DNA from 3 places in the Vibrio sp. V30_P3S12P165 genome. Region 2 is predicted to be linked to each of the others. Evidence: predicted binding sites of a transcription regulator. Region 2 holds the regulator's gene; each other region holds the start of a gene.
The links. Region 2 encodes CRP, which controls carbon source genes, mostly activating them, when cyclic AMP is high. Its sites were predicted from a motif close to TGTGANNNNNNTCACA; they were not measured.
Positions count from the first base shown of each region.

Region 1 (11,131 bases), on a different contig from region 2:
TGCTCTTCTTCCACGTACATTAAATCAACTTGTTGCTGACGAATACGAGGTAAACAAACACTGAGTGCCGCTGAGCGTAGCAGCGGATCTTGCGGCATAAATAGAGAAACATGTTTATTGGGTAAACACATATCTAATACATGCAGATAGTGCGCATAAGCGGTATAAGGTGGTCGAATTAACGCGCCTTTAGAAGGATAATGAAAGGCGGTGAGGTTCCCCATTGGGTCTTCAACATTGCCTCTAGCTAAGATCGTTTGATATTTTTGATCGATACGTTCACGTAATATTGAAGACGGCTCTGGCATAGCCAGATTCGACTCGGAAGAATAATCGCGAGCCACAAAACGGGCAGGAAGGCGATAAGGATCGTGATCGCCGCAACTGGGGGCGTCTTCATTAGCAGAGTAGTTAACGTGTTGACATAAAATATAACCGGTTTTGGCATCGCCAGTGGTGATCCACAATGCACCATTATTGCTGAGGGGTTGCAAAGCGGTATAGTGAGAGGCTAACTGATATGAGTCAGCGTGGTTGACCCAACGTGCATCAATCATGGCTAATTTGCGTCGACAACGGCTGGCAATATGTTCAACATGGTCATAAAACGTTTTAGGGTTAATCGTCAGTTTGCGGCAAATTTCACGCACAGAATAGCCAGTAAACAGTAATCCTAGCAGGCTTTCTTGCAACGCGAGTTTATGATTCGCACCCGACCATTTATCAACGAATGTGGTTTGACAAGCTTTACAGCGATAGCGCTGGCGATCCCCGCTGTAACCGAAGGCATGGTAAAGGTGTTTATGTGTGTGAACCGATAAGCCAAAATTTGTGCAGTCAGTATGGCGACATGCAGGTAAGCCATCGCTATGCAACTGGCGTAGACGATGCAGTTCGTTGAGTACATCGGCATTATTAAGTAAAGGGGGGAAAGCACCACACTCTCGACAAACCATCGTTGGCCGCTTCGGGTTCGCATGTTGCAAAACGTAATGTTTTGCATCGCTCAAGCCAAAGTTGTTACACGCCAATGTTTTACAAAAGTTGAGTTGTAAACCCTCAGCCGCCAGCGGTAATTGGTCATTTGGCACGATCGCCCCCTCGGGGTAAAAATTAGAAATCGATGTTGATGGCAGTGTCCAGTGCGATTTGCATCATGTCATGGAACGATTTTTGACGGTCTTCTGAGCTGAGTTTCTCACCACGTAAGATGTGATCGGATACGGTCAGAATTGTCAATGCTCGAGCGCCGAGGTTAGCAGCGACACCATAAATGCCTGCAGCCTCCATATCAACGCCTAAGATGCCAAGACTTTTCATTTTTTCAAAAATCTCAGGCTCTGGGGTATAGAATAAATCAGCAGAAAAAACATTACCGACTTTAACCGCGACTTTGTGCGCTCTGGCTTGATTGACAGCGGTTTCAAGTAGATCATAATCGGCAATCGCAGCAAAGTCATGGCCATTAAAGCGAATACGGTTTACTTTCGAGTCAGTAGAAGCTCCCATGCCAATGACAACATCCATCAATTTCACGTCATCGCGAATTGCACCACAGCTACCAATTCGAATAATGTTTTTTACGCCATATTCGGCAATCAGTTCATGGACATAAATACTGCATGATGGGATCCCCATTCCATGTCCCATGACGGAAACTTTTTGACCTTTATAGAAGCCAGTGTATCCGAACATATTGCGTACATCACACACCTGAGTCACGTCATCTAAGTAAGTTTCAGCAATAAATTTTGCGCGTAAAGGGTCGCCTGGCATTAATACCGTTTCAGCAAAAGCGTCTGCTTTAGCATTGATATGTGGGGTCGGCATGGGTTGTTCTCCAAAAGTTAAATAATCAACAGAATACGACTATTTACGAATACTGTTGATGAATGAAAATCGGTTGAGGCAATAATATCGAGCAACACCAAGGCCCCATGAGATATCGGTCACAAAATATAGTGAGTACGAGTTATTTTACCTTATTGATAACTAAATGTGTTGGAATTGGTAGCGCAAGCGATTTGTTGCGACTTAAGCCAATAACATTTAGGCCAACAAGCAGAGCGCATCAAGGGGTGGAACATTCAATGTGTACAGAAAATAAAATTGTATAACATTGAGATACTGTGCTATATCTTATACAAGAATATTTTATGTATAATCTTTTCATCGTTGTTGGTGAATAAGGCTTGGTTGGTCGGGAGGCAATATGACGGTTAAACTCATTCGTGTGGGCATTAGTGCCTGTGTACTTGGTGAACGCGTTCGGTTTGATGCGGGGCACAAAGTGAGCCATTTTGTTACTCAAGAGTTAAGCCCTTTTTTTGATTTTGTCCCTGTTTGTCCGGAAGTCGGGATGGGGTTACCTGTTCCGCGTCCCACTATTCGTCTTGTTGCTGATGAGCAACGTATTGCGTTAGTCGAAACCAAAGACGCGAGTCGCGATCATACCGAAGCCTTGCTACAGTACACCCACAAAAAAATTGACCATCTTCAATCTCAAGCTTTGTGTGGTTACATTGTTTGTGCCAAATCCCCCACGTGTGGCATGGAGCGAGTCAAAGTCTATCGAGATCATGGTGCAGAAAAAAATGGGGTTGGTTTATACACCGAACAATTAATGCAACGTATGCCTTGGTTACCCGTGGAGGAAGATGGGCGACTGAATGATCCGGTGTTGCGTGAGAATTTTATTACCCGTGTGTTTTGTTTACACGATTTTTACCAAAGCTTAGGTGATAACCCAACCGCTGGTAAAGTGGTGGATTTTCACTCGCGATATAAATTGACCTTAATGGCCCATCATCCTACGTCTTATCAACGCTTAGGGCGGTTAGTGGCAAACGTGGCTCAATATCAATTAGCGGATTTTATTCAAGAGTATCGTTTAGAGCTGATGCAAGCCCTGACTTTTCGCGCGAGTCGAAAAAATCAAACCAATGTTCTGATGCATATTCAAGGTTATTTTAAACGTTCACTCACCTCATCACAGAAAGCAGAGCTTGCTCAAGTGATTGATGAATATCGTCGCGGATTATTACCACTTTTGGCTCCTTTAACGTTAATCAAACACTATTTAGCCATGTATCCAGATGCGTACCTTAGCCAACAACGCTATCTAAACCCTCATCCTCAGGAGTTGAAACTACGTTATGGATTGTAAAGAAACCCGTTATGCTATTCGTGAAGTGTCGGAGCTGACAGGGGTTAAGCCTGTCACGTTACGCGCTTGGCAACGTCGCTATAATTTAATTCAACCAAAGCGTTCAGACAAAGGACATCGACTGTACAGCGAGCACGATATCAATACCATTCGTCAAATACAGAGCTGGCTGTTAAAAGGGGTCGCTATTGGCAAAGTAAGCCAGTTACTGCAAGCCAATGAGTTGATTGATGCCGAGTTACCATTAGAAACCGCGGCAGAGTTGCAAGCGTGTCACCAATTACTGGATGCTTTGGCTCAGTTAAATGGTGTAAAAGCGGCAAATGTGCTTGCTACAGTGATGAAAGAATATCCTTTAGATATTGTTGAAACACAATTTGTACTGCCTGTGATTGAGGCGTTGGAAAAAGTAAAAGGGCCACTGCGATCTTTACAAAAAGGATTATTTAACAGTGTGATGTTGAGTAAGCTATCGAGCATTCTTGAGGCGGAAAATAAAGCCGCTTATAAGGGAAAATGCTTATGTGTCAGTTTTGAGCATGCCGGTCATATTCTCGCGTGGCTATGGGCCGTGAGCTGGGCAGAGAAAGGATATCAGGTGACCTTCATGGAAGGCATTGACGATATTACTGGCTTAGTTGACCATCAAGGCAGTATGAACTATTCAAGCCTTGCATTATTTTCGTATCGTCATTTATCGGATAACCAACGTAAGGCGTTAACCGTGCTGAAAACACAGTTCTCTGAAGCGATCTATTTTTCAGAGGTATTAGCCACTCTGGTAAAACAGGAAGACTAGGAATGAAATTGGTTTGGTTAAGGCGCGATCTTCGCGCTGTGGATAATACCGCTTTACGTTATGCCATCACCAGTACTCAACCGGTTTATGCACTTTATATTGCAACGCCACAACAATGGCAGCAGCATGGAATGGCCGCGATTCAAGCGGATTTAATTTATCGTCGCTTATTTGAATTACAGCAAGAGTTAGCAGCGTTAAATGTGCCACTTCTTTACATAGAATGTGATGACTTTAGCCAGGCGGCTCAAGCGGTGGCAGAGATGTCCGCCGCGCTTGGGGTGGATCAAGTGCTGGTTAATCGTGAGTACGAATATAATGAACAACAACGGGATGCGTTAGCGCAGCGACTGCTCGCCGAACAAGCGATAGAGTGGTGTGATTTTGATGATAAATGTGTGATTCCTCCTGGGCAGGTGTTAACCAAACAAGGGGATTATTTTAAAGTTTTTACCCCTTTTAAACGCGCTTGGCTAACTCAGTTTGTTCCACCGACGATTTTAACCACCCCTGTCGCGCAAAAGGTTAAAGTACCAGAGGCTTATCGTGCTTATGTATGGAGTGAAGCACAGCCTTTTACCTATCCACGTTACACGAGTGAGCAATGGCCGGTCGATTTTGATGCAATACGGCAACAGCTTCGTCAATTCTGTCAGCATAAGGTGGATGAATACCATCAACAACGCGACTATCCCGCTCAAGAGTATACCAGTCGCCTTTCTGCTTATCTGGCTATTGGGGCCCTTTCTGCTCGCCAATGTCTTGCTCGACTCTATACGCAATCGACCGGCGGCGTGCTTTCTGCGGGGGCTGATATGTGGATGAGTGAATTAGTGTGGCGAGAGTTTTATCAACATTTAATGGCATTTGAAGCCAAACTTTCGCAAGGAAAAGACTTCCACTCTTGGGCGGCTCAACTGGTTTGGTACAATGATACCGCTGCATTTGAGCGCTGGTGCGAAGGGCAGACGGGGTTTCCTATTGTGGATGCCGCCATGCGTCAGCTTAAACAAACGGGCTGGATGCATAATCGATTAAGAATGATTGTGGCGAGTTTCTTAACTAAAGATCTACATATTGATTGGCGTTGGGGAGAAGATTACTTCATGCGTCATTTGATCGATGGCGATTATGCGTCAAATAATGGAGGCTGGCAGTGGTGCGCATCAACTGGATGTGATGGTCAACCTTATTTTCGAATTTTCAACCCAATTACTCAAGGTGAAAAGTTTGACCCCAATGGCCAGTTTATTCGCCAATGGGTTCCTGAACTAGCTCATGTGCCGCTCACTTATTTGCATTCGCCGTGGACATGGTCTGAATTTAATCTGATGTCATACCCATCGCCAATGGTTGATCATAAAGTACAAAGAGAAGTAACCTTGCGTTTATACAAAGAAGCCAAAGAAATGGAGAATGGTATTGCGTAATGGGTTGATATTTTTGCTGATGTGGTTGAGTTATGCGACGACCAGCCAAGCGACAGTTTATGATTTTCCTAAAGAAGGAAGCCGTTTGGTTGGCCGTATGCAATACCATGTGGTTAGCCAAGGAGAAACTCTTGCCAACATTGCTAACCAGTATGAAGTGGGTTTTTTGGCTTTAATGGCAGCGAATAAAGGGGTTGATCCTTTTCTGCCTGCCGAAGGCAGTGTTTTAACCATTCCGTCGCAAATGATTTTACCTGATGTGCCATATGAAGGCATTGTGATTAATTTAGCGGAATTACGCTTGTATTACTTTCAACCTGAGCAGCGTCAAGTGCATATTTTCCCTGTTGGCATTGGCCGCATTGGTCGTGATACACCCGAAATGGAAACCTATATTAGTCAAAAGCGACCGAATCCAACATGGACACCCCCTCAATCTATTCGTCATGAGTATTTGCAGCGAGGCATTGAGCTGCCAGCGGTGGTACCGGCCGGGCCCAACAACCCACTCGGCGAATACGCGATGCGTTTAGCTTATGGTTCTGGAGAATATTTGATCCATGGCACCAATAAAGATTTTGGCATTGGTATGCGGGTCAGTGCTGGATGTATTCGGATGGAGCCTAAAGATATTGAGTGGCTATTTCAGCAAGCCGAACGAGGGATGAAAGTTCGTGTAATTAACGAGCCAATAAAAGTCACCTTAGAAGTGGATCGCAGTGTTTTTATTGAGGCGCATGAGCCGTTAACTCGTAGTGATGGCAGTAAAAAAATCTTGAGTTTACCCATTGAGTTAACGTGGTGGATGCGTGAATTTAATCAACCTGAAGCACGAGCTCGTGCTGCTATTTTGGCTCAAAATGGCATTCCAATCGAGGTGGTTCCGCCAAGTGAACAGTAAACGACTCGAGGAAAGGATTGCTTCTCGTAGCGCAGAGAAATCTATCGTTGCTTTGCTCAATAATTAGACGAAAATAACATAATTTACGAAAATGTCAGTTAATATGCTAGAATCTGGTCTCGTTATGATAATCACCTCTATTGAGAACTTGAGTGTTTCCCGAGGTTCGGCTCGTTATTTGTCATGAGTCAGAGTGATTTCGCTACAACGGGAACAAGTCAATCTTAGAGGTAGAGCGCTTTAAAACAGCGCTCTATTTTTTTGTAATAGCGGGTAATTTTGTTCAAGGAAAGGCCATGTCTGTTTAAAAAAGGAGCCTATGGAGAGGCGCAGACATGACTGTATCGCCGGTACTCAGCGTAAAAAAAGAGCCCTATCATTTATACCAAGGTGCTCTTTTTATATTTTATGGGGAATAGCAGCGTAATAAAAACACCGTTTAGTCATCCCTTTAATTTAGCTTCAGGCGCATAAGTAACGTGTTGAGTAGGCTTTCTTAGTCGGCGATCGCTTTGAACAAACCCATCAATTTTCCCTCAGTCATCATGGAGGATGAAGAGAATAAAAATAATGAGGTTATATGAATCATTTGATTTCTATTGGCACATTGGAGTCCTTTTTGGTGGCCATCAGTGTTCTTTTTCTTGGCCATTTTGTGAATGCTAGGCTACCAATATTAAATAAATTTAATATCCCAGAACCCATTGTCGGTGGTTTGATTATTGCTTGTATCATTGCAGGTTTACACTTCAATGGGATTGATTTGGATTTTGAACTCCCGTTGCAGAGCACCTTTATGTTGATGTTTTTTGCAACGGTGGGTTTGGCGGCTAATTACACTCAACTGATTAAAGGCGGTGCTAAAGTGTTTATTTTTTTAGCGGTAGCCTCGTTGTATATCATTATTCAAAACGCTATCGGTATCTCTTTAGCCAGCGCATTAGGGCTTGATCCGCTAATGGGCTTGATTGCTGGATCTATCACCTTGTCAGGCGGCCATGGCACTGGCGCGGCTTGGTCACAAACATTTCAAGCGGTGTACGGTTTAGATAACGTATTAGAAATTGCCATGGCATCGGCGACATTTGGCCTGATTATTGGCGGGCTTATTGGTAGTCCTGTGGCTCAGCGCTTAGTGGATAAGCACAATTTTGAGTCGGAATATGGTCGCGGCTCAAGAACACATGAGCGCTTTCCTGAAGTGGTGACTTATAACGAGAATGAAGAAGATAGCGTGACAGCGAAAACGGTAATTGAGAACCTGTTTTTCTTATTGATCTGTGTTACGGGCGCTAAGTATGTTGAGCAGTGGGTAAGTACATTTCATATTCCGTGGCTGATGATCCCTGATTTTGTTTATGCCTTATTTATTGGGGTATTGATCACCAACCTATTAGAAGTGACTAAGGTTCGTAAAGTGGATGCGGAAACGGTGGATATGTTGGGCACGGTTTCTTTGGCGCTGTTTCTTGCCATGGCATTGATGAGCTTAAAATTGTGGAATATTTTCGATTTAGCGATCCCATTTCTATTGATTTTAGCGGTACAGTCGGTGGTGTTAGCCTTTTTTACATACTATGTCACCTTTAAAGTCATGGGGCGTAATTACGATGCCGCGGTGATCGCTGGTGGTCATTGTGGGTTTGGCCTAGGTGCGACACCCACAGCGGTCATGAATATGGGGTCTATCGTCAATCGATTTGGCCCTTCTCCGCAGGCTTTTATGGTGGTACCGATTGTTGGCGCTTTTTTTATTGATATTGTGAATCTCATTATCTTACAGGGATACATCACACTGATAAGCTAATCGCTCTTTTTGTTTATTGTTTAGTCACTAGATTCAGTGAGCGAACCACCAGTGAAAGAGGAACCGCTAGGTTCCTTTTTCTTTTTTATCAAATTATGAGAATTATTTGCGATTTATTTATTCTTTATTCTTATTTAATGAGAAAGTTGCTTTTTTAGACCCTAGTAATGTTGGCTTTCTCTAGGCAACCTGACTTTATACCCAATCATGTTTTTATATCGATTCTCAAAAAACATGAGAAAAAGTAGGAAAGAGGTGTTATGAATCAGGTTATTTCTATTGGCCCACAGGAGTCATTTTTAGTTGCGATTGGCGTGCTTTTTTTAGGTCAGTTCATCAATCATAAATTCCCCATCTTAAAACGATTTAATATTCCCGAACCCATAGTTGGGGGGCTTATTGTCGCCTGCCTGATTACCATAATGCATTTGCATGGCATCGATTGGGTTTTTGATCTACCACTGCAAAATACCTTTATGTTGATGTTTTTTTCAACCGTAGGATTAGCCGCTAATTATACGCAATTGGTCAAGGGCGGCATGAAGGTCTTTTTGTTTTTGATCATCGCATCCGTGTATATTGTTATCCAAAATGCTGTGGGCGTGTCTCTTGCTTCGCTACTTGGCCTTGATCCTTTGATGGGATTGATTGCGGGTTCTATTACACTCTCTGGTGGGCATGGTACGGGAGCTGCGTGGGCGCAGACATTTCAAAATATGTATGGGCTAAATAATGTGCTCGAAGTTGCTATGGCATCTGCAACGTTTGGCTTAATTATTGGGGGGATTATCGGTAGCCCGATTGCTAACCATCTGATAGAAAAACGTCATTTAGAATCTGAATATGGACGCAGCCTTCAAACACACCAGCGTTTCCCAGAACTGGTCACCTACAACGAGCATGAAGAAGATCGGGTGACATCGAAAAAAGTGATAGAAAGCTTATCGATTATCTTGCTTTGTGTTACCGGGGCTCATTATCTTGGGCAATGGGTTCGTCATTTCGAGATTAGTTGGCTAATGATCCCTGATTTTGTCTATGCACTTTTTATCGGTGTTGCAATAACTAATGTGATGGAAGTGACTCATGTTCGAAAAATCGATATGGAGACGGTCGATATCTTAGGGACGGTATCATTAGCACTGTTCCTTGCCATGGCATTGATGAGTTTAAAGCTGTGGAATATTTTTGACTTAGCGATCCCTTTTTTGGTGATCTTAACCGTTCAGTCGGTTGTGTTAGCACTTTTTGCTTATTATGTGACCTTCCGAGTGATGGGGCGTAGTTATGATGCCGCCGTTATCACCAGCGGTCATTGTGGTTTTGGGCTAGGTGCAACCCCAACAGCGGTGATGAATATGGGATCGGTCGTCAACCGCTTTGGCCCTTCTCCACAGGCTTTTATGGTCGTGCCGATTGTGGGCGCTTTTTTTATTGATATTGTTAATTTAGTCATCTTACAGGCCAGTCTCTCTTTTTTAACCCATTGATGGCAATAAAGTAGAGGATGAACAAAGCCTAGGTTTATACGCTGGAATTGGTTCAGTTCGCAGTCATCGTTTGTGAGGTCTATTTTCAAGCGCAAAAGTAGACCCTAATATTGGCTTCAGTAGCCCAGATGTCGTACTCTATCTAAGGATTCAAGCGATGAAATGGGTTAAGGTGTGGCGCAATGTATCAATTTACCGACTATCAAAGCCCGCTGGGGAAAATCATATTACAGTCCGACCCTAATGGTTTATCTGGCCTTTGGTTTATCACGACGGTGGGTATGCCTATAGAACTGGGGGCATATACCAAGTCTTGTCCTATACTGATACAAACAATCAATCAGTTAAGCGAGTATTTTTTAGGCCGTCGCACCGATTTTGATTTGCCACTGTCGCTCCAAGGGTCGGAATTTCAGCAAAAAATATGGCAAGTGTTGCGCGGTATCCCTTATGGTAAAACATGGAGTTATGGACAACTCGCTCAAGTGATTAACCAACCCACTGCGACGAGAGCTGTTGGAGTGGCAAGTAGTCGTAACCCCATATCTATCATCATACCTTGTCATCGAGTAATTGGTAAAAATGGCGCATTAACGGGCTATGCTGGGGGAATCGAACGGAAAGCGTATCTGCTTGAATTGGAGAAAAAGTACACAGAATAAGGATCACCTTGATGCGTAATAAGCCAATGCACATTATCGGTATGCTGTTGCTCTCTCTCTTGAATGGATGTACTCAGGACGATTTGGAGCGCATGGCTGATAAAGAAACGTTTGCTTTTGAAGGCGCGTATGATAATCAACATACCCCTTACACCTTGAAATTTAAGGATGGTAAGGTTTCTTTTCAATCTGAAACAGCAAACTTAGAGTGGCAGCGTAATTATACAGTCAAGGAGAACCTCCTCTATATCGAAATTCGTAATAACTCGAAAGAAAAGCGAGATGATCTGGTGATGAGGATTCATGGTGGCGGTGAGGTCTTGACCTGTAGTGCTTGTGCCAAATATCAATTAAGTAATATTTGGGTTCGTATTGATGCATTACCGCAAAATAAGGAGTAAACAAAAGGCTCTCTTATCGAAAATGAAAGAGAGCCTGAATAAGGGGGGGTTAAGAAAATAACGCTTGGTTAAGCAGCAGATGTACCGCAATGCTGGCAATGTAACCGAGCATAATTACGGGCGTCCATTTTAGGTGACCGATAAAGGTATATTTACCGTGAGCGGCTCCCATCAAGGCCACGCCAGCGGCTGAACCAATCGATAATAAACTTCCCCCAACACCGGCGGTTAAAGTGATCAGTAGCCAGTTTCCTAATGACATGGAAGGATCCATACTTAGTACCGCAAACATAACGGGAATGTTATCCACAATGGCAGAAATGCCACCTAATGCGATATTGGCCCAAATCGGGTTCCATTGGGTATACATCACCTCAGATACCATGCCGAGATAACCTAATAAGCTTAGGCCACCGACACACATGACAACGCCGTAAAAGAAGAGCAAGGTATCCCATTCTGCGTGGGAAATGCG
Region 1 covers NZ_WXWH01000007.1:12,794-23,924, forward strand. Annotated here, with positions in the region: gene CAG57_RS01970 (IS1 family transposase) at 1-1,091, opposite strand, end outside; gene deoD (purine-nucleoside phosphorylase) at 1,114-1,830, opposite strand; gene CAG57_RS01980 (YbgA family protein) at 2,213-3,166, shown strand; gene CAG57_RS01985 (MerR family transcriptional regulator) at 3,156-3,965, shown strand; gene phrB (deoxyribodipyrimidine photo-lyase) at 3,968-5,395, shown strand; gene CAG57_RS01995 (L,D-transpeptidase family protein) at 5,415-6,296, shown strand; gene gltS (sodium/glutamate symporter) at 6,877-8,103, shown strand; gene gltS (sodium/glutamate symporter) at 8,364-9,593, shown strand; gene CAG57_RS02010 (methylated-DNA--[protein]-cysteine S-methyltransferase) at 9,776-10,255, shown strand; gene CAG57_RS02015 (hypothetical protein) at 10,267-10,656, shown strand; gene nhaD (sodium:proton antiporter NhaD) at 10,706-11,131, opposite strand, start outside.
Region 1: the regulator CRP is predicted to act here: its motif matches at 1,939-1,954, upstream of deoD (purine-nucleoside phosphorylase).

Region 2 (11,131 bases):
CTTGTCGCAGCCGGTCAACAAGGTTTAATGATCTTGGTGGCGGGAGCCAGTGTAATACGCATTACCCCATCGCTGATTATTAGTCAGCAAGAGATCGAACTTGGTTTGGAAAAATTGGATCAAGCGATTGCTTCACTGGTTTAGATCGCTTGATTCACTACATCCACCATGGAGCCGGTGGGTGTGCCTCTAGGTTTCATCTCTCTCCCTAGGGGCAGTTGACCTTTCGAACAAAATTTAATCGCGAAAGGTCAACAAACCCTAGATTCTTCATGCGTCAGGAGGGAATATTGATGCTAGTTATTCGTCCAATTGCCATCTCAGACTTCGACGCTTTACATACTTGTGCGGTAGAGTCCGGTTATGGCTTTACTTCATTGCCGGTCAATCAAGAACTGCTAACGAAACGCATCGAGCACTCAGAATATAGCTTTGCCAAAGCAGAGGTGTTATATCCGAGTGATGAAGGCTATCTGATGGTTGGGGTGGATTCAGAGACGGGTGAGGTGGTGGGGACAACCGGAATTGAAGCGGCTGTTGGTTGGGATCGCCCGAGTTATTCCTATCATATCAGTACCATTGTCCATTCATCTCATAAGTTGGGGGTGCATAATACGGTTAAACTGTTGACGTTTGGCAATAATTACACTGGGTGCAGTGAAATATGTACATTATTCCTACGTGAGCCTTACCGCCAAGGCTTAAATGGCCGTTTGTTATCGAAAAGCCGTTTTTTAATGATGGCAGAGCATCCAGAGCGCTTCTCGCAAACTATTTTTGCGGAAATGCGCGGCGTTTCGGATGACAAGGGTAACTCTCCCTTCTGGCAGTGGTTACAACAGCACTTTTTCTCGATTGACTTTACACTGGCTGACTATCTGACCGGTATTGGTAAAAAAGGTTTTATTGCTGATTTGATGCCAAAGCTACCGATTTATATCAACTTGCTCAGTCCAGAAGCGCAAGCGGTGATCGGGCAAGTGCATGACAATACTCGACCAGCATTAGCTTTGCTTGAACAAGAGGGGTTTACTTGTCGTAATTATGTCGACATTTTTGATGCCGGCCCAACAGTAGAATGTGACCTTCGTCACATTGAGTCTGTGCGTCACTCCGTACGGGCTCGAGTTGAAGTGGCTCGCCATGCTAGTGGGCAAGATTACTTAATGTGTAATTGTACCTTTGAGAATTTTCGGGCAACGGCAGCCAAGGCGGGCTATAACCGAGAACGTGAGGTGGTGATCATTACACCTGACGTCGCGAAAGTACTAGAGGTCGAGCAAGGAGACTGGTTGCGGATTCTAGCGCAATAAAATAAAGGGGCAAGATCATGACACAATGGATTAATGGGCAATGGTTAGCTGGTGATGGAGAGGTTTTTTCCTCACTCAGTTCATATAACGGTTGCGTAATTTGGCAAGGAAATAGTGCGAGTCAAGTTCAAGTAGAGCAAGCGATTGCAGCGGCCCGTTCGGCCTTTATTCGTTGGAAAAATTGTCCCTATCATGAGCGAGAGCAAATCCTGCTCCGCTTTGCTGATCTTGTTCAAGCCAATAGTGAAAATATCGCAGAAATCATCGCTAAAGAGACCGGAAAACCGTTATGGGAAGCACGCACTGAAGCTGCAGCGATGGCGGGAAAAATTGCCATTTCCATTCGGGCTTATCAAGATCGCACAGGGGAACAACACCGTGCAACTGCGGGAAGTCAACTAGTGTTACGTCATCGCCCGCTGGGAGTCATGGCGGTATTTGGCCCTTATAACTTTCCTGTTCATCTACCGAATGGACATATTGTTCCGGCTTTATTGGCGGGTAATACGGTCGTATTTAAACCTTCAGAACAAACACCTTGGTGTGGCGAATTAGCGGCCAAGCTTTGGCAACAAGCGGGATTACCCGATGGTGTGCTGAACCTTGTGCAAGGTGGTAAAGAGACGGGCATTGCGCTAGCAAGTTCTGCGAATATTGATGGATTACTGTTCACGGGGAGCGCCAATACTGGCCATCTCTTACACCGTCAGTTTGCTGGTCAACCTGAGAAAATGTTGGCATTAGAAATGGGTGGTAACAACCCGTTGGTGGTGTCGAAGCAGTATGGTGAGATTGATGCCACCGTTTATACTATTATTCAATCTGCCTTTATTAGTGCAGGGCAGCGTTGTACTTGTGCTCGTCGCTTGTATCTTCCTGCTGATGAATCTGACGATCGACTGCTAGCGAAGTTGGTTAGTACTGCGGCCAATTTAATCATTGATGAACCGTTTGCCGAGCCTGCTCCTTTTATGGGGCCGTTAATCTCGGTTGCCGCAGCACGGGCAATGATTCAAGCACAGAAACATTTATGTTCGCTCGGAGCTAAGCCATTGTTGGCGGCTCAGTTGACTCATTTTGCGTTTGTTACTCCCGCCATTCTTGATGTGACGGAAATCGATAATTTACCCGATGAAGAATATTTTGGCCCATTGCTGCAAGTGGTCCGTTATCAGACGTTCGAGCAAGCTGTCGCATTTGCGAATCAGACTCGTTTTGGGTTGTCTGCGGGGCTGATTTCTACCGACGATACAGAGTGGCGCTATTTTATCGATCATATTCGTGCCGGAATTGTCAACCGTAACCGCCCATTGACCGGAGCCAGTGGTGATGCGCCTTTTGGTGGCCCCGGTGCTTCTGGAAACTTACGTCCTAGTGCGTATTATGCGGCAGATTATTGCGCTTATCCTATGGCTTCGATGGAAGGGGAAAGCACACAATTGCCCACGACTTTAGCGCCTGGGATCGAGCTTATCCTATAAACGAGTAAATGGTTGGGTAAAAATAAGGAGACGCTATGACTGTTGATGAATTATTCCAAGCCTTATGGGCTGATTACACCACACGACTTTGTCCTTCTGCGCAGCAAGTGCATCAGTTACTACAAGAAGGTTTTCCGCTAATCAATGACCATATTGCTTTACGAACCTTTAATATCGCACCGCTGGGCATGAATACTTTAGCTCAGCCTTTTCTAGCCTTAGGTTATCAAGCGTGTGGTGATTATTTGTTTGAGAGCAAAAAGTTAGTCGCTAAGCATTACGAGCACTCAGATCCTAAGCAGCCGAAAGTGTTTATTAGTGAATTAAAAGTTGAAGCGTGTTCAGCTGAGTTACAAGCGATAGTCGCTAAGTTAGTGGCTCAAGTGGATACGTCTCGTTTTGATCATGTCGACTTTCTTTACGCAGGCCGTCTATGGGATCTCTCGTTTGCTGATTATCAAATCTTAGCCAAAGAGAGCGAATATGCGGCATGGTTAGCGGCTCATGGCTATGGGGCAAATCACTTTACGGTCAGTGTGAATCAGCTCAAGGCATTCAATCAGGTTAAAGCGGTCAATGACCATTTACGTCAGGCAGGCTTCACCATTAACGAACATGGCGGTGAAGTGAAAGGAACCCCAGAAGTATTACTAGAACAGTCCTCGACCATGGCCGATAAGGTGCCAGTATCGTTTCACGAAGGTGTTGAAGTGATTCCTGGTGGTTTTTATGAATTTGCTAAACGTTATCCAATGGTAAATGGACAACTCTATCAAGGCTTTGTTGCCGCTTCTGCCGATAAAATTTTTGAGAGCACAGATAGAAAGTCGTGACCAAATAAAAAGCTACTTTAAAATGAATAAAGTAGCTTTGTGCATCTGTTATTTAATATCGCTAGCGGGTACCGTAAACGACAATGGTTTTGCCGTGTGCTGAAATTAAGTTTTGCTCTTCCAGCATTTTTAAAATACGACCCACAGTTTCACGTGAACAACCGACGATTTGGCCAATTTCCTGACGAGTGATTTTGATTTGCATCCCATCAGGATGAGTCATTGCATCAGGTTGTTTTGCTAGGTTGAGAAGCGTTTGCGCAATACGACCAGTCACGTCTAAGAAGGCAAGGTCGCCAACTTTTTGGCTGGTGACTTGCAGACGACGGGCCATTTGGCCTGACAAACGCATCAGAATATCAGGGTTAACTTGAATCAATTGGCGGAATTTTTTAAATGAGATCTCTGCCACTTCACAAGGCGATTTAGCTCGAACCCAAGCGGTACGTTCTTGATCTTCTTCGAACAAACCAAGCTCGCCGATGAAATCACCTTGGTTAAGGTAAGAAAGAATCATCTCTTTACCTTCTTCATCTTTAATCAGTACCGCAACAGACCCTTTGACAATGTAGTACAAAGTTTCTGCCTTTTCGCCCGCATGAATCAGCGTGCTTTTAGAAGGGTACTTATGAATATGACAATGTGAAAGAAACCACTCTAGTGTTGGGTCGGTTTGAGGTTTACCTAGAACCATAATATCTCACTTCCTCTGCAGGGTATGCTCGCTGCTGTCCATATATTTTAGCGAAGCCTTAATGGGTTAACTAGAATAAGAGGACTTCCTAATTGCTGCAAGCTATCTTGTGTTCGGTATGGAATAGTATCCTTTTTCTCAGGCGATTTCTTGATTTTAATCGTATCAAAGTACGGATAATCTAAGCAAAAGTGTGCACATGATCACGGTATGAAAAGTAATCGTCATTAGCACGGAATGATTAACCAATTTTGCCCGATTCAATCAACTGTTGCAGTAGTGGTCGAACGATTAACTCCATGGTAAAGCTCATTTTTCCACCGGGGACAACGATGGTGTTGTGGCGAGACATAAATGAACCGTCTATCATCGCTAATAGATAAGGATAATCGACATTCTTGATCCCTCGCAGTCGAATCACCACAAAACTTTCATCTAAGCTAGGAATGCCTTTGGCGTTCAGTGGATTAGAAGTGTCAACCGTTGGAACACGTTGAAAGTTAATGTGCGTGCGAGAAAATTGTGGCGTGATGTAATTAAGGTAATCATCCATTGAGCGAACGATGGAGTCCATGACCGCTTCTCGCGAATGACCTCTATCACGGGTATCTCGAACGTATTTTTGAATCCATTCTAAATTGACAATCGGTACCATGCCTATCAAAAAGTCAACATGCTGCGCAACATTGATTTCGCCATCGACAACTCCGCCATGAAGTCCTTCATAAAACAATACATCAGTATCTTCAGGCAGCTGTTGCCACGGGGTAAAGGTACCGGGCATTTGATTATAGGGAACGGCTTCATCAAACGTATGCAGGTAACGGCGAATTTGACCCGTACCTGATTTACCATATTCCCGAAAAAATTCTTGTAGCGCGGGAAAATCATTCGCTTGTGGGCCAAAATAACTGATGTGGCGACCTTGTTCACGCGCTTTTCGAATTTCAATATCCATTTCTGGGCGGGTAAAACGATGAAAACTGTCTCCTTCGACCCAAGCGGGTTTAATGTTCATCATATTGAACATTTTCCGAAATGCTTCTGATGTCGTGGTGGTTCCTGCGCCTGAAGAGCCAGTGACGGCAATAATAGGGTATTTTGCTGACATGACAAACCTTGTCTATAAATCCTCAACAGGTCACAGCGACCGTGTTGTTAGTTTTCACTATATCATGGAAAATTCGCCGCAGAAAATGGCAGATTCACACTCAATTAGCGAATTTTACTTTTGATATCGATCGTTTCATGTAATTCTGAATAGACGATCACCGCTTCTCCTGTTTCCAGTTGGTGCTTTACTTGCTCGATTTTATCTTGCAAGCTCACCTCTGTTTCACCGTAGTCTGTCCCTTCTCTTAATACAAATTCTCGGATTAAATTCTCTAAGGTTTCATTGGCGATCTGTTGCCAAGGTACGATCATAAATACCTCAATTTATTTTATGTTCGAAGATCAATCGGTGAGCCACCGTTTTAGAATGATAAAAGTGATAAACAGCGAGCTTTGTGGTCAGGCGAATGAAAAGGCTTACAGCCCTGCGTAGTAGTCGGGGAGGGCTTTTTCTAACCAAAGCTCCGGTTGTGTGAGGGTGCCGGAGATAAATCCGACATGGCCACCATTGGTAAATAGTCGATAATCTATATTGTCGGGCAGCGAAAATTTAGGAATGACGGCATCGGTCATAAATGGGTCATCTTTGGCATGGATGATCTGGGTTGGGGTGCGGATTTCTTTCAATCGCTGCATACCAGAACAGCGTTGATAGTAATCATGCGCATTTTTAAAACCATGCAGTGGGGCGGTAATGAGCTGATCAAAGTCATACAGTTTTGTGATTCGTTGAATACCGTTTTCTGAAAGTCCGAGTGTGTCTTGGAGTAAGCGATGCTTTTTCAACGCGTTGCGTTTTAATGATGAGAGCAAATAACGACAATAGAGTTTGGAAAAACCTTGTTCAATACGTTGTGAGCAAGCGGCTAAGTCCAAAGGAGCTGAAATGGCCGTGGCAGCGGTAACAATGGGATCCGTTTGATAATCCGCAAGGTAATTGATCAACATATTACCGCCTAAGGATACTCCGGTAGCGATAATCGGTTGTTGGGGAAATTGTTGGCGTAAATATTCAAGTACCCAGCGGGCATCTGCAGTTTCTCCAGAATGATAAGCACGAGCTAAGTGATTCGGTTTACCACTACAGCCGCGAAAATGCATCATGACCGAAAGCCAGCCCTGTTTGGCAAAGGCATCCATTAATCCATTGGCATAAGGGCTATAAAAAGAGCCTTCCAAACCGTGGAATAGAATAAAAATAGGTTTGCTTTGCGCCTTTTTTGTGCCCGGCGCTTCACTCCAAGCGAGATCGAGAAAATCACCATCGGGGGTATCGAGCGTTTGCCACGTGGGTTCAAACCGTGCCTTTTTGCGAATGAAACGGGGGAGCAGTGTTTGTAAGTGTGGGTTTTGTAAACCGCTGGCGGCAACGAATGGATGCATTATTTGACCCTAACTCATAATTTATCGCGCCAGTATACACCGAAGTCATATGCCCTTCCTAACGAGAACCATGATGTTCGGCTTGCTTTGCTTTAGCCGATGTTGACGGGGGACGAGAATCGTTGGCTCAAATGTGATGCTCCTAGCTGCTGACAGTAGTTTGTAGTGAGGGGTATCTCGCTTGATGTGGTCATTGGGAGCTGATGAATACAGGCGATGAGATCGGCTTGCTGCTGTTTTTCTATCTGCAATTCAAATTGTAGGGCTTCGCGATATAGTGTATCGGGTAGGTGAGACTTTAGCTTACGACGCAGTTCTCGGTAATGTTCGATAAGATCTTCAGTTTGCGCTAATGCGCTGGCAATTGTTGCCCAAGCCGATTCAGGGAAGGTCAGTTGTTTCTCATCTAACCATTTGAGCAACAATAGTAAATTTACATTGCCATGAAACTGATTTTGCAAGCATAAGCACGCCTCTTTGACTTCTCGAACACTGTAATAGCGTAAACTGAATTGCCATAGGCTTTCCAGGGTCAGTAAAGACGTGGCGTGCATATCATTCATTGACTGTTGAATTCCTGTTCCATCTGTTCGAGGTTTTCTTGTTCGCTCATCCATTCGCTTTCAACCGATTCTAATTCAGATTTACTACTGGCTTGTGTGGCGAGTACCTCTGTCAGTTTAGCCTTATTTTCCGCGTCATATAAGGTGGTATCAGATAACGTGAATTCCATTTGAGCTAAAATTGCATTCAACGTATCCATTTTTTCTTCGAGCTGTGTCAGTTTTTTGCGAATTGGTGCCGTTTGCTTACGAAAATCGGCTTCTCGACGCTTTTGTTCTTTTTTGGCGGCCGCACTATTGCTGCTGTCTTTATTGGGTTGAGCTACTTGTGCTTCTTTACGTGCAGCTTTTTGTTGATCAGTGAGCCATTTATAGTAATCGGTCAGATCGCCATCAAAAGGTGCGACTTGTCGATCATGAACCAGATAAAGATCATCGGTGGTGGCTCGTAGTAAATAACGATCGTGACTGACGATCACCATCGCGCCTTCAAAACTTTGTAAAGCCAGTGTGAGAGCTTGGCGCATATCTAGATCTAAGTGGTTGGTTGGTTCATCAAGCAGTAGCAGATTTGGCTTTTGCCATACCACTAACGCCAGCACCAAGCGTGCTTTTTCACCCCCCGAGAAAGGGGCAACTTTTTCGAGTGCTTTATCGCCATGGAATCCAAAGCTACCAAGATAATTACGTAGTTCTAATTCGGTTTTCTCAGGCGCAAGCTGCATCATATGTTGTAGTGGCGTTTCTTCTGGGTGTAAGGTCTCGAGTTGGTGCTGAGCAAAATAACCAATTTTGACTCCTTGAGAATAAGTGAGATCGCCCCCTAGAGCGGTTAGCTCGCTTGATAGCAGTTTAATTAGCGTGGATTTCCCCGCACCGTTACGGCCAAGCAGACCAATGCGACTACCGGGAACCAAGTTAAGACGAATTTTTTCTAAAATAAGATGATCGCCATAACCTGCACTGACGTTATCCATCATTAAAATAGGATTGGGTAAGGCGCTGGGCTCTCGAAATTCAAAACTAAAGGGGTTATCAAATTGTGCTGGCAGCACTTTTTCCATTTTTTCGAGTGCTTTAATTCGGCTTTGGGCTTGGCGTGCTTTAGATGCTTTATAACGAAAACGATCAATATAGCTCTGCATATGAGCCATCTGTTTTTGTTGTTTTTGAAATTGTGCTTGCTGCTGCATCAGTTTTTGAGCACGTTGGACTTCAAAAGAGGAATAGTTTCCGGTGTATTCATTAAGCTGCTGATTTTCGATATGAATAATGCGATTAATGATTGGATCTAGAAAATCACGATCATGAGAGATTAATAATAAGGTACCGGGATAACTTTGTAGCCAACGTTCTAACCACATCACGGCATCTAAATCTAAGTGGTTAGTGGGCTCGTCAAGTAATAGTAAGTCAGAGCGACAAATAAGAGCTTGAGCAAGGTTAAGACGCATACGCCAGCCACCAGAAAATTGAGTGAGGTTCCACCCCATCTGCTCTTGGCTAAAGCCCAATCCATCAAGCAGTTCTGAAGCTCGAGCTTTAATACTATAGCCACCGATGGTTTCGATTTGCCCATGTAGTTCTGCCACTCGTGTGCCGTTATCTAATCGTTCAGCCTCACTGAGTTGTTTTTCCAGTTGACGGTATTCTCTATCGCCATCAATTACATACTCTAAGGCTTGACGCTCAAGCGCTGGTGTTTCTTGAGCAACCCAAGCCATTTCCCAATGTGCAGGCAGGCTAAACGATCCAGCATCAATGGATAGTTCGTCTTTGAGCAGAGCGAATAATGTCGATTTACCGCAGCCATTTTTTCCGACTAGTCCGACTTTGTCGCCAGGATGAATGGTAGCAGAAGCTTGGTCAAGGAGAGGTTTCCCACCGCGAAGTAACTGAATGTCAGAGAAGGTAATCATAATAAATCGTATCTAGTTAGCCGTGATTGTGTCGTCGCGAATAGTAGGGGCAATCAGGATAAATGTCGAACATTATACATTCGTATGTCCTTATGATGCTTATCGCTTTTGTATTTGAATCTCAATATTATTGGCGATGGTTTTTATCCCAATGCTCCCCCTCATCTATCTTTATGAGCCATGATTTACTTGCGGTTAATCTGCAACTTTAAGTTGTTTTGATATATAGTTTGTTAATAAAAAGTGATTAATTAATGTATTCTTTTTATTAAAACGTGTGGTTTTTATCTTGAACAAAATTTAATCGAGAAAGGTCAACAGACCGTAGGAAGAACAGGCTCTAGGAAGAGAGTGCTGTATTTTACGCTTCATTTGCTTATCGAGGGAGTTAAGAATGAGCGAGGCTGATGTTAAGCCAAAGGTTTTAGTTATTTATGCTCACCCTGATCCGGATCATTCGGTGGCTAATCAGGTGATGATCGAGCACATCGCGACGTTACCACATGTCACACTTATTGATCTTTATGCAACATATCCTGATTTCTTCATTGATGTTCACCGCGAACATCAGAGACTACTTGCTCACGATGTCATTGTATTTCAGCATCCACTCTATCTTTATTCTTGCCCAGCTTTACTGAAAGAGTGGATGGATATGGTGTTAGGCAAAGGTTTCGCTTTTGGGCCTGAAAGTGCGTTGCGGGGTAAATATTGGCGCAGTGTGATTACCGTCGGAGGACAACAAGAGGCTTTTAGTGAGCAAGGTTACAATCGTTATCCATTGAGTGACATTTTGCAGCCGTTTGAATTAACCGCAGCATTATGTCGTATGCAGTGGATTGACCCATTGGTGATCTATTGGGCAAGGCATATCAGTGATGCTGAACGCCGACAACATGCCGCACAATATGTCTCTTGGCTAGAAGGGTTATGTCATGATGACTGATTGGCTATCTAGTTCGGTGATTTTTTTGATGGCCGCTGTGGTCGCGGTGCCGATTGCTCAGCGGCTAGGCCTTGGGGCGATTTTAGGGTATTTACTTGCTGGGATAGTGATTGGACCTTGGGGCTTAAAACTCATTAATGACGTGAATGCAATTTTACACTTTGCCGAATTTGGTGTGGTGCTATTGCTATTTTTAGTTGGGTTAGAGCTGAACCCTAAGCGATTGTGGCGTATGAAAGGGCCGATCCTCGGGCTAGGTGGCTCACAGATGCTAGTGTCTAGCGTCATACTGGCGAGTGGCTTGTGGGTATACGGTTTCCCTTGGCCTGTGAGTCTTTGTATTGGGCTGATCCTCGCTCAATCATCGACCGCAATCGCACTGCGTACCATTGATGAAATGCGTTTAACCTTGAGTGACACAGGACGCACGGTCTTTGCCGTCTCTTTATTTCAAGACTTAGCGGTTATACCCACCTTAGCTTTAGTCACCATATTTTCAGGGCAACAAACCGGCGAAAGCCTACCATTAGTTTGGATGTTAACGGGGGTAATTGGGCTATTAATCGCAGGACATTTTTTATTACAGCCTTTATTTCGTTGGGTCGTCAATAGTCAAGTGCGCGAACTATTTACCGTCGCTTCGCTATTGTTAGTGATAGCGATGGCCTTATTGATGGAAAAGCTCGGTTTATCAATGGCATTAGGCGCTTTTTTAGCGGGCATGCTACTGGCTGAAAGTGAATTTCGTCATGAACTCAGCACAGCAATTGAGCCTTTCAAAGGCTTGCTCTTGGGGTTATTTTTTATCGCGGTGGGGATGTCGGTGAATATGACCCTTTTATGGCAAGAGTGGTGGCTGGTTGGTCTACTGGTGACGGGGCTAATC
Region 2 covers NZ_WXWH01000055.1:92,656-103,786, reverse strand. Annotated here, with positions in the region: gene CAG57_RS11430 (aspartate aminotransferase family protein) at 1-144, shown strand, start outside; gene astA (arginine N-succinyltransferase) at 294-1,313, shown strand; gene astD (succinylglutamate-semialdehyde dehydrogenase) at 1,331-2,794, shown strand; gene CAG57_RS11415 (DUF1338 domain-containing protein) at 2,830-3,627, shown strand; gene crp (cAMP-activated global transcriptional regulator CRP) at 3,689-4,321, opposite strand; gene CAG57_RS11405 (phosphoribulokinase) at 4,563-5,432, opposite strand; gene CAG57_RS11400 (YheU family protein) at 5,537-5,746, opposite strand; gene CAG57_RS11395 (hydrolase) at 5,852-6,817, opposite strand; gene CAG57_RS11390 (TIGR02444 family protein) at 6,910-7,380, opposite strand; gene CAG57_RS11385 (ABC transporter ATP-binding protein) at 7,377-9,299, opposite strand; gene kefG (glutathione-regulated potassium-efflux system ancillary protein KefG) at 9,694-10,245, shown strand; gene kefB (glutathione-regulated potassium-efflux system protein KefB) at 10,235-11,131, shown strand, end outside.

Region 3 (11,131 bases), on a different contig from region 2:
GTCTCATGAGCACAGCAAGATTGTGCAATTTCATTTTCATGGTGAGGGAATTGAAGATCTGAGCCCCCCCCATGAATGTCAAAATGTTCACCCAAAATAGCAGAATTCATTGCCGAGCACTCGATATGCCACCCAGGACGTCCAGATCCCCATGGAGACTCCCAGGTCGGTTCACCCGGTTTGGACATCTTCCATAATACAAAATCTAAAGGACTGCGTTTGGCGATCTCGATATCAACTCGAGCTCCTGCTTGAAGTTGAGCGAGATCTTGCTTAGAAAGTTGACCATACTGTGCAAATTTACTCACTTCAAACATCACATCGCCATTGTCTGCAACATAAGCAAATCCGCGCTCAATAAGACGCTCGACAAGGGCGATAATCTCATCGATGTATCCGGTGGCTCGAGGCTCAACATCAGGGCGTTGGATGTTTAATGCATCAAAATCAGTATACATTTCTTGAATTAAGCGCTCCGTTAACGCTTCACAGGATTCCTGGTTTTCAGCGGCACGTTTAATAATTTTGTCGTCAATGTCGGTGATATTACGTACAAAGGTAAGGTCATACCCTAAATAACGTAAGTAACGAGCCACCACATCGAAAGAAACAAACGTACGACCATGACCGATATGACAGAGATCGTATATGGTGACGCCACAGACATACATGCCGACTTTTCCGGCTGTAATGGGTTTAAATTCCTCTTTTTGTCTTGTGAGTGAGTTATAAATTTTCAACATGATCTCTATCTAATTTACCGTTAATCCCAAAATAGTTTTAGAGTATAACAACTCTATTATCGCTAGGTCATCCATTTGGTGTTTTGAATGCACAAAAAGTTAAGCTAAAATCTGTCATTCACACAAAACAAGCAAAGGTAATACACATGATCACGCTGCATACTAATTTTGGTGACATCAAAATTCAGCTTAACGAAGAGCAAGCACCAGAAACCAGCGCAAACTTTTTACAATACTGCCGTGATGGTTTTTACGACAATACCTTATTCCATCGTGTTATCGACGGTTTTATGATCCAAGGTGGTGGTATGACTTCGGGTCTACGTGAAAAAGCGACTCGTGCGCCTATTCGTAATGAAGCCAATAATGGGTTAAGCAATAAAACAAGTACTCTTGCTATGGCAAGAACGATGGATCCTCATTCTGCTAGCTCACAGTTTTTTATTAATGTAAATGACAATACTTTCCTTGATTTTAAATCCGAAAGTCGTGACGGCTGGGGATACTGTGTATTTGCAGAAGTCGTTGAAGGCATGGATGTGGTCAATAAAATCAAAGGCGTTAGTACTGGATCTTATGGCATGCATCAAGACGTTCCCCTTGATGAAGTGATCATTACCAGTACCACCATCGAAGACTAAGCTCGCCAATCAAATTACCGACGGATGGAGTGCATTGAGCACTCCACTAATTTTTATGCATACTTTATTTATTTCAGATCTTCACCTGTCACCGGCTCGTCCTGATATCACTCAATGCTTTACTCATTTTATGCGCACTGAAGCTCGAGATGCCGACGCACTTTATGTCCTCGGAGATTTGTTTGATTTTTGGATTGGTGATGATGACCCGACGCCTTTTGCCCAACAGATCAAAGCGGAATTTCAGCAACTCACTGCCGCCGGAGTCGCTTGTTTTTTTGTTCATGGCAATCGAGATTTTCTTATTGGTCAGCGTTTTGCGAAGGAAACCGGTATTGTTTTATTAGCTCAAGAAACCGTCATCCACCTTTATGGTACTCCTGTTGTGATACTGCATGGTGATACCCTGTGTACTGAAGATGTGCGTTATTTAGCATTTCGTGAAAAAGTTCATAAACCTTGGCTACAATGGGTATTTAATCGTTTACCTTATGCGATTAAAAAACGTATTGTGCAACGCGTTCAGTCAGATATCCGTCACGATAAGCAACAAAAAGCGATGGAAATAATGGATGTAACCCCCAGCGAAGTGATTCAGGTACTTAATCATCATCATGTCGATATCATGATTCATGGACACACGCACCGCCCTGCCATCCATCATTTGCCTCAGCTAGGCCATAAAACACGTATTGTACTCGGTGATTGGTACAGTCAAGGCTCGATCTTGCGTTATGCTCCACAAGGGTATGCATTGGAGTCGCGACCATTCGAATAAATGCGCTAAACTTTCTTTGAATGTACTCACAGCAATCGGCTTAAAAATCATTCATAGTGGTACATGCATGGTGTTAAGAATAACAATCACTCCAAGAAGAGCGGGTTTATGAAAAACTCCTACATTGCACGGCAACCTATTTTAGATCGCGATAAAAAAACGATCGGCTACGAATTATTGTTCAGAGATGGTCCACAAAATCGCTTCCCCGATATTGACCCTGAACTTGCTACCAGTCGACTACTTTCCGATCACTGCTGGTCGACGCATTACAATGTATTAGGGCCCTATTTGGGATTTGTTAATTTTCCTTATCAAAGCCTACTCAACCTTGTTCCAACCCTGTTTCCATGTGACAATTTGGTGGTTGAAATCCTTGAAGACTGCCCACCAACGGAAGCGTTACTTGATGCGATAAAACAATTATCCCAACTTGGTTATAAAATTGCCCTTGATGATTTTATTCCAAACCGAGCTTGGCAAGCTTTCCTTCCTTATGTTTCCATCATTAAATTCGATATTCGCCTGTTCCCGATAGAAAAAGCGCGATTTTTCATGCACAAACTCCGCGGTTCTCATATTCAATTTCTCGCTGAAAAAGTAGAAACGTATGAGGAGTTTGAACAAGCAAAGCAAGCCGGATTCGTTTATTTTCAAGGTTATTTTTTTAGTAAACCTGAATTAATCCAGCGTAAAGCACTAGAACCTTCTTTTATAACCATTATTCAATTATGCAAAGAAATAGCAAAAGAAGAGATTGATTATCAGGTGTTAGAACAACTGGTGGCAAAAGATCTTACGCTTTCTTATAAATTACTCACCTTTGTCAACGCCTCTGCCCTGGTCAGCACAAAAATACAATCGTTTAAACAAGCATTAGTCTACCTAGGGGAAGAACGATTACGTCGTTTTATCTCTTTGGTAGCGATCGCATCGACTCATCGAGATAAACCTGATTCGTTATATGGTTTATCTATTCAACGCGCTCGGTATTGTGAGCAACTTTATCAAAAAATCAACGGAACACAGACGTCAGGCAATGCGTTTTTAACCGGGATGTTCTCATTATTGGACAGCCTACTCGATCAACCGCTTGACGAGATCATTAACGACATGCCCATCGAAGATACGGTTAAGCAAGCATTATTAAACGGCGATGGGCTACTAGGACAACTTCTCAAACTCGCCAAAGCGCATGAAAAAGCCGAATGGTCTCAGGTTGCTCAACTGACCAAGCAGCTCAAGCTGACGGAGTCCGATGTCGCTTATAGTTATGACGAAGCGATCAGCTGGACTGCGGATTTATTAAATATTACCCCCTAGACGCCATCACAACATCCACTTACACTCGCTAACTCTTTTTTTATTGGATGACAGCTATGACAACTTGTTACTGTGGCAGCGGTAAAGAATATGACAATTGTTGCCAGCCTATTCATAGTGAGCCCGCTCAAGCACACAAACCAGAGCAGCTAATGCGAGCTCGATATAGTGCCCATGTATTGGGACTCATTGATTTTATTATTAATACTTACCACCCATCGTGTCTGGCTGATCAACAGCGCAAGGAGCTTGAAGATTCAATGAATAGCCAGTGGCAAAAGTTAGAGATTCTAAAGACTTGGCCAGGACGCGACGAACATGAAGGCTTTGTGCATTTCAAAGCTTTTTATCGTGCAGGACAACAGACATACTGTCTTGAAGAACAATCTCGCTTTGTGCGCGACAACCATCAATGGTTCTATATTGATGGTACATTTCCTCAACAAAATAAAATTGGCCGCAACGATCCTTGTCGCTGTGGTAGCGGTAAGAAATTTAAAAAATGTTGCGGCTAAATCATCCATCGCTAACTCGCCAAGAGCAGAATGATTATTCTTGATCGATCATCCACTTACGGAAGGCTTTGCGTTGTTCTTTATCCGCTTTTAAATAGAGAGCTTGCAGATCATCTAATAACGCATCGGAGGAAGCGGGAGCGGGGTTATGGGAGTTTACTGAAGGCTTCTCTAATGAGTTATCGATGGTTAAATAGCTCATCGTAATGGCTGCTTTTCCCGCTTGTTTATTGTATGTCACAATATCATCAACAAAATTTTGTCCAAGTACAAAACCGCTAAGAGGAACAACGTCACTCACCTGCTCAACCGGTTTTTGATTATCAAGGTCAATCAACTGCCATTCAAAATGAGCGATCTCTTTCTTGGCTTGCTGGGCGTTACGATAGTTAGGCATTTGAAAAGTTAAGGTTTGATCAGTCGCATTAAAACGTAGCACCACCAAATCACTATACACATTATCCACCGTATCGCGATTTACAAAAGGTTTTGCATAGCGAAACGCGATTTGATTGACCCCATCCGGCAGCTCAACCGTTTTGTGACTGCTTAGAAAACTGCCTTTCATCTGCGGTTTTTCTAAATTTACCACCGCTAAACTGATCTCCTCTGGTACCGTCAGTTGCACTTTAGCTTGTACTGTTGCCGTGAGAACGACTCCGACCAATAATCCCTTTATGATATGTTTCATCATGACCTCCACCTCATCCATCTCCCATAAAAAAAGCTCGGCAGCGCCGAGCTTATCTTTAACGATAAATCGCTAGATTACCAGTATACACGAGCACCGATAGCAAGATTGTTAACATCATCTTGACCGTCAGTATCATTGAAGTTGTATTCAACGTAAGTACGTGCCCACTTAGCAAACATATACTCTGCACCTAGGTATAGGTTAGTGATGTCAGCCGCTTCTTTTTTACCATTGATAAACTGAGCACCGCCGTACAGTGACGTTTTGCTCGCCACTTTGTATTTTGCACCAAGGTGGAAACCATCAGATTCCTCTTTTGTGCTGTTGACTTTATTTTTATCTTTATTGTATGCGTAAGTAATACCAACCACGCCTTTATCAGTCAGCGCATATTCCGCCGTGGCTTCAAAATAAGTTGAGTCGATATCACCGGCTGTTTTATCAGACATTGATGCACCACCAATGTGTAAAGAAAGAGCATCATAAGAACTACCAACGTACAGTTCGAACAACTCAGCATTCTCGTTATTCTCAGCTAGGTTGTACTGAGCTTTTACCCAGCTTTTACCAAGTTCCAATTGGTATTTGATCGCACTGCTTTGCCAGAAATTGTTATCTAGCCCACCACGATATGGTGCCAAGTCATATTCATAAGCGTAAATTGCGCCATAAACATCATCATAAAGCGGTGAATGTTTACCATAGGTCATCACGCCGTATTCTGTACTCATGCCAATATAATGCTGACGAAGTTCCCAGTCTTCATCGACACGATATTCTACTTTACCAATGACATCTAAGCCTTCTTCAACTGCATTGTAGACAACGTTAACACCAACACGTGAAGAACCTTGATCAATTTTTGCATCAGTATTGCTTTCATCAGTAAACTTAACGCTTTGACGAAGTTGACCATAAAAATCAACGGATACGTCATCCGCTTTAAATACTTCTGCTGCATTGACTGATGTTGCTGCTGAAGCAACCAGTAGTGCTACTAGAGTCTTTTTCATATTAATCCACTGCCTTTTCTTAGATGGGAATTCCATTTCGGTTCCCTTTGTTTTAGATGATGGTTGGCTAGCTCTGCGGCTAGTTACCATCGCCACTAAATTCGCACTTAAGATTGCAAAAGAATATGCTACATGTCAAATGTGCAAAAAAATATTTATAAAAACAACATAAAAACTTAATAAACAAAAACTTACATATAAATTTCACTTTCTTTCGAGCAACTTCTAACCAAAAAGGTCATGATTAATAAATGTAAACAAAATTAACATTTCAATATTAAACACCAATACTATTAAAAATAAGACATTGATGTAGAATATAATTTCTGTTTTAAAACAAAATTAAGAATTTATATTCGATGGATATCACTTTAATGGCATGCGCATAAAGGTTCAGTTTTTTTTTGTGAGCAAGATCTAGAATTGATTCAAAAGCATACTATTTTAAGTAACTGGGGATCGAAAGTCAGTTATCCCGCCATCGTTTAACCGGTAAAAGTGTTTAACAGGTAAAGGAACGTAGCCGAGTGAAGATCAATGAACAGCAACTGGCTGTCGTCACAAATTATGTTACTATCGCGGCTCTGCTGTTTAGGTCTCGCTATGCTCACAACAAAAATCCAACAATCCATCCGTACGAGTTATCACAATTTACAAAGTCAGTTAGATAACTTTATTCCACGCCGGGCACAGAACTACCTCGTGGCTGAAATCACCCACACCCTCTGTGGTCGCTATCACCCCTCCACACGCATGATTGTGGCAGAAGCAGGCACTGGGATCGGTAAATCACTTTCTTATTTGATGGCCAGTATTCCCGTCGCGATACTCAACCAACGTAAAGTGGTCATTTCTACCGCAACCGTTGCACTACAAGAGCAATTGGTACAAAAAGATCTCCCGCTTTATCGACGGATCACCGACCAAAATTTTTCTTTTCTCTTAGCCAAAGGACGCCAACGTTATTGCTGCACCGAAAAGCTTGCCTCAGCCAGTGGCGTTGATGGTGGCCAACTCGCGATGTTTACTGACAAGCCTGATATTCAGGATATTGAACTGCTACAAGCACTTTATCAACAATTACTAAGTGGGAAATGGGATGGCGATCGAGATGCTTGGCCAACGCCTATCAGTGATTCAATTTGGCATATGATTGTTAGTGATAAACATAGTTGTAACGGAAGTTTTACCGCTCATCGAAACTGCCCATTTCAAAACGCGCGGGCAGAACTCGACAAAGCAGATGTCATCATTGCCAATCACAGTCTGGTCATGGCAGATGCCGATCTCGGTGGTGGCGTTATTCTTCCTGAGCCAGAAAATACCATCTATGTTTTTGATGAAGCTCACCACCTTCCGCAGGTCGCACGCGATCATGCTGCGGCTTCTGCGGCCATGAAGGGCTCAGTAACTTGGTTAGAAAAACTCAACCAATCGTTAGCAAAATTTATCGCTTTGAGCGACGAAAAGCGTGCGTCTCGCTTTCATCGTGAGGCTCAAGATGCGCTACAACAATTGATCCCTGCTCTGAATCGACTCCCAAATCAATTTGAAGCCTCCGCCTTTGACGAAGGGGTTTATCGTTTTGAACATGGGGAATTGCCGGAGTGGTTAGCAACCCAAGCACAAGAACTAAAAAAAGCCAGCCAAAAACTGAATCAAGCGGTCGGCAAAACTGCCGATTTAATTGCCGAAGCCGTTAAAGATGGCACGATAGCAGCAAGATTAGGTGATCCGGCATTATCAGAGCTAGGATTTTATTTACAGAGACTAGAAAACCTTGCACAGGTGTGGCACTTGATGGCGCAACCAAACCGAGAAAAAGGCGCTCCGCTGGCGCGCTGGCTGCAAGTGAGCACTGAACGAGAAAACGATTATTTCGTTAATATTTCACCGCTGGAAATCGGTTGGCAACTTGATCAACAAATATGGAGCCGCTGTGTCGGCGCTGTCCTCGTCTCCGCAACACTCCGAGCACTCAATTCATTTCAGTTTTTTTGTCGCCAAGCTGGGATCAGTGAAAAAAATGAGGATGGTGTCCGATTTTTAGCACTTGCTTCACCTTTTGACTATCACAATCAAGCTGAGTTGCTGATTCCCAAAATGGAGTATGAACCACAAGCACCGCAATATACCGGATATCTTGCTGAGAAAGTGATCGAATATATTCAACCCAATAAAGCGAATTTAGTTCTATTTGCTTCTTACTGGCAAATGAAAGAAGTCGCAGAGAAAGTGCATACTCAATGCATTAAAAACGGTTGGTCTTTACAGCGACAAGGCGAAAAGTCGAGAAAAGAGATTTTAAACCAGCATAAGATGCTGATTCAATGTGGAAAAACCAGCATTCTTTTTGGTACAGGTAGCTTTTCGGAAGGGTTAGATTTGCCCGGTAAATTATTAGAAAATTTAATTATTACCAAAATCCCCTTTGCCGTGCCAAGCTCACCGGTCGAGCAAGCTCATGCAGAATATATTCAGCAACGAGGCGGTAATCCGTTTTTACAAATTAGTGTACCGGAAGCCAGCAAAAAATTGATTCAATCGGTTGGACGTTTACTGCGTCAAGAACAAGACTCTGGTAGAGTCGTGATGCTTGATCGTCGGATAGTCTCTAAGCGCTATGGCAAATCGTTACTCGACTCTCTTCCACCGTTTAAACGTTGCATTGAATAGGCTTGATTATTAAATATTGCTATTATACGCGGCTAGCTTTTAGGATTACCGCTTATTTTCTCGGTGACTCGCCTGTTGATTGGTTAATCTTTCTATCATCGGAGTACCATAGAGGCTGAAAACCGCTTAAGTGGCTAGCGACCGTGATGCGTTGCGATCCGTTTTACCGTTATGATTAGGACCGAACCATTCATGGAACTTGTTGAACCAACCACGTTTTTTATTCTTGCGATCGTTGCCTTTGTCGCTGGATTTATTGATGCTGTTGCTGGCGGAGGCGGAATGCTGACCGTACCAACACTTCTCTCCTTAGGGTTACCACCTCATATTGCGCTTGGCACTAATAAGCTAGCCGCAACCTTTGCCTCTTCTACGGCGGCGGTGACTTACTATCGTAAAGCTCTATTTACACCCCGTTTTTGGAAAAGAACGTTTATTGCGACTTTTATTGGTGCGGTGATCGGCACCTATGCTGTGGATGCCATCAGTACCGAGTGGTTACAAAAGGTCTTACCGCTGATCATCTTGGCCGCGGCTATTTATACCATATGGCACAAAACACCCCACACTAGCGACACTCATTTGCCTGACACCTGTACGCGAACGCACCGAAAACAGTATACGCAAGGCTTTATCCTTGGATTTTATGATGGCTTAGCCGGCCCAGGAACGGGCGCATTTTGGACCGTCAGCTCAATGGCGTTATATCGTCTCAATATTTTACTTGCTTCTGGCTTAGGTAAGGCCATGAACTTTACCAGTAATTTTACCTCATTGATAACCTTTGCTATTTTGGGTCATATCGACTGGATACTGGGACTAACCATGGGGATGTGTCTCATGGTCGGCGCTTTTGTCGGTGCTCATTCAGCGATCCGCTTTGGTGGGAAATTCATTCGCCCTGTCTTTGTGTTCGTCGTTAGTGTGTTAGCGGTTAAGTTAGCCTATGACGCTTGGTTTATTGGACTATGAAGCAACGTTTGTCTCAACTGATGGCACAACTTGAGCAGTGGAATCAGCAAGCTCAGATCATCGATCAACAGGAAAACATCGACAGCCAAGCTTGGTTTGACCCTCACTTATTTAACGCAGATCGTCGTCAACTTGCCGCTTGCGTTCAAGAAACACAACAAAACTTAACCAGACTGCAGCACTTGACTCAAACCAAAATGTCGACCACCAACACCAACCAGATAGCGCACCTTACCGAGCATTTATTTGCTCAAATAGAAGCGCTACATCGGGTCATCACTCATGGGTTAGATACGCTATATGCTGAGTCGAAGAGATTTAAAATGGGTGATGATTTCACTGATCCGCTCTCCAAGGAAGCGCTCCAGCACCAATTCGTCAAGCACCAAGAATGGGAGCAACGACTGCGACAATTAGTCCTGAATAAACAGTATGAATTTGACCATGCGCCAGCTCGTTATCATACTTCAAGATTACAAGCCTTAACGGTTGCAAAACAGCGATTGATCCGCTGTCAGCAAGCAAAAGCGGCTATCGAAGCCCAGCTTCTTATTGATCCCCGTAACTAAGAGTATTTGATCCATGAACCATCCTCCACTCAGTGATGCCCCTGATGAAGTGAAATTAGCGGTTGATCTTATTTATCTACTCGAATCGAATCAAGTTGACTTAACGGTTGCTCTTAAGGCGATTGAGCTAGTTAAACAAGATTTGGAAACTCAGTTGGCACAATCGGTGTCCCCTCCTCAGTCATAACTCGACCCCATCATAGGTTGTCTCAAGCAGTTAAATACGTACTATAGACAGCATAAAAAAATACAGCCGGTGAATAACAACGCGTCAAAAGGGATAAGAAATGAAAGTAATTAGCTTTAATATCAATGGATTAAGAGCAAGACTCCATCAACTTCAAGCCATAATTGATAAACATCAACCCGATATCATCGGTCTACAGGAAATCAAAGTCCATAATGAGGCCTTTCCGATTGAGGATGTTAAAGCTATGGGTTATCACGTTTATTTTCATGGGCAAAAAGCCCACTATGGCGTTGCTCTGCTCTGTAAACATCAGCCGATCAAAGTGATGAAAGGTTTCCCAACCGATACTGATGACCATCAAAAACGGATGATTATGGCCACTTTTTTGGATGACCAAGAAAAGCCATTCACCGTATTAAATGGTTATTTCCCCCAAGGAGATAATATCGCCCATGAGACCAAGTTTCCTTATAAGCGTCAGTTTTACCGCGATTTAATGCATTATTTAACCGAATCTCATACTCCAGATGAACAGCTTATTGTGATGGGAGATATCAACATCAGCCCTCTCGACTTAGATATCGGTATCGGTGAAGCCAACCGTAAACGCTGGTTGAAAACGGGTAAGTGCTCTTTCCAACCCGAGGAACGCGAATGGTTAGCACGCTTGCTCAACTGGGGGTTTGAAGACACGTTTCGTCAGCTGCATCCTACCGTTGAAAATCAATTTTCTTGGTTTGACTATCGTTCACGAGGGTTTGATGATAACCGCGGGCTAAGAATTGATGTCATTTTAGCCACGCCCAGCCTAGCGGCTAAATGTGTTGATGCGGGAATTGATTATCCTTTAAGGGCGATAGAAAAACCTTCCGATCATGCGCCTATTTGGGCGACGTTTGCATCAAACAATTAATCGAATATAACTAGGGTCTGTTTATCTTTCGCGGTTAAATTTTGTTCGAGATAAACAGACCCTAAACTTGTGCCCAAAGCTGAGACCAAGCAGGGCACAAGGTG
Region 3 covers NZ_WXWH01000018.1:21,335-32,465, forward strand. Annotated here, with positions in the region: gene cysS (cysteine--tRNA ligase) at 1-743, opposite strand, end outside; gene CAG57_RS04160 (peptidylprolyl isomerase) at 890-1,384, shown strand; gene lpxH (UDP-2,3-diacylglucosamine diphosphatase) at 1,440-2,162, shown strand; gene CAG57_RS04170 (EAL and HDOD domain-containing protein) at 2,271-3,485, shown strand; gene CAG57_RS04175 (YchJ family protein) at 3,542-4,000, shown strand; gene CAG57_RS04180 (DUF2057 family protein) at 4,035-4,694, opposite strand; gene CAG57_RS04185 (porin) at 4,769-5,707, opposite strand; gene dinG (ATP-dependent DNA helicase DinG) at 6,275-8,383, shown strand; gene CAG57_RS04195 (sulfite exporter TauE/SafE family protein) at 8,576-9,355, shown strand; gene priC (primosomal replication protein PriC) at 9,352-9,924, shown strand; gene CAG57_RS04205 (DUF2496 domain-containing protein) at 9,938-10,111, shown strand; gene xthA (exodeoxyribonuclease III) at 10,212-11,027, shown strand.
Region 3: the regulator CRP is predicted to act here: its motif matches at 6,113-6,128, upstream of dinG (ATP-dependent DNA helicase DinG).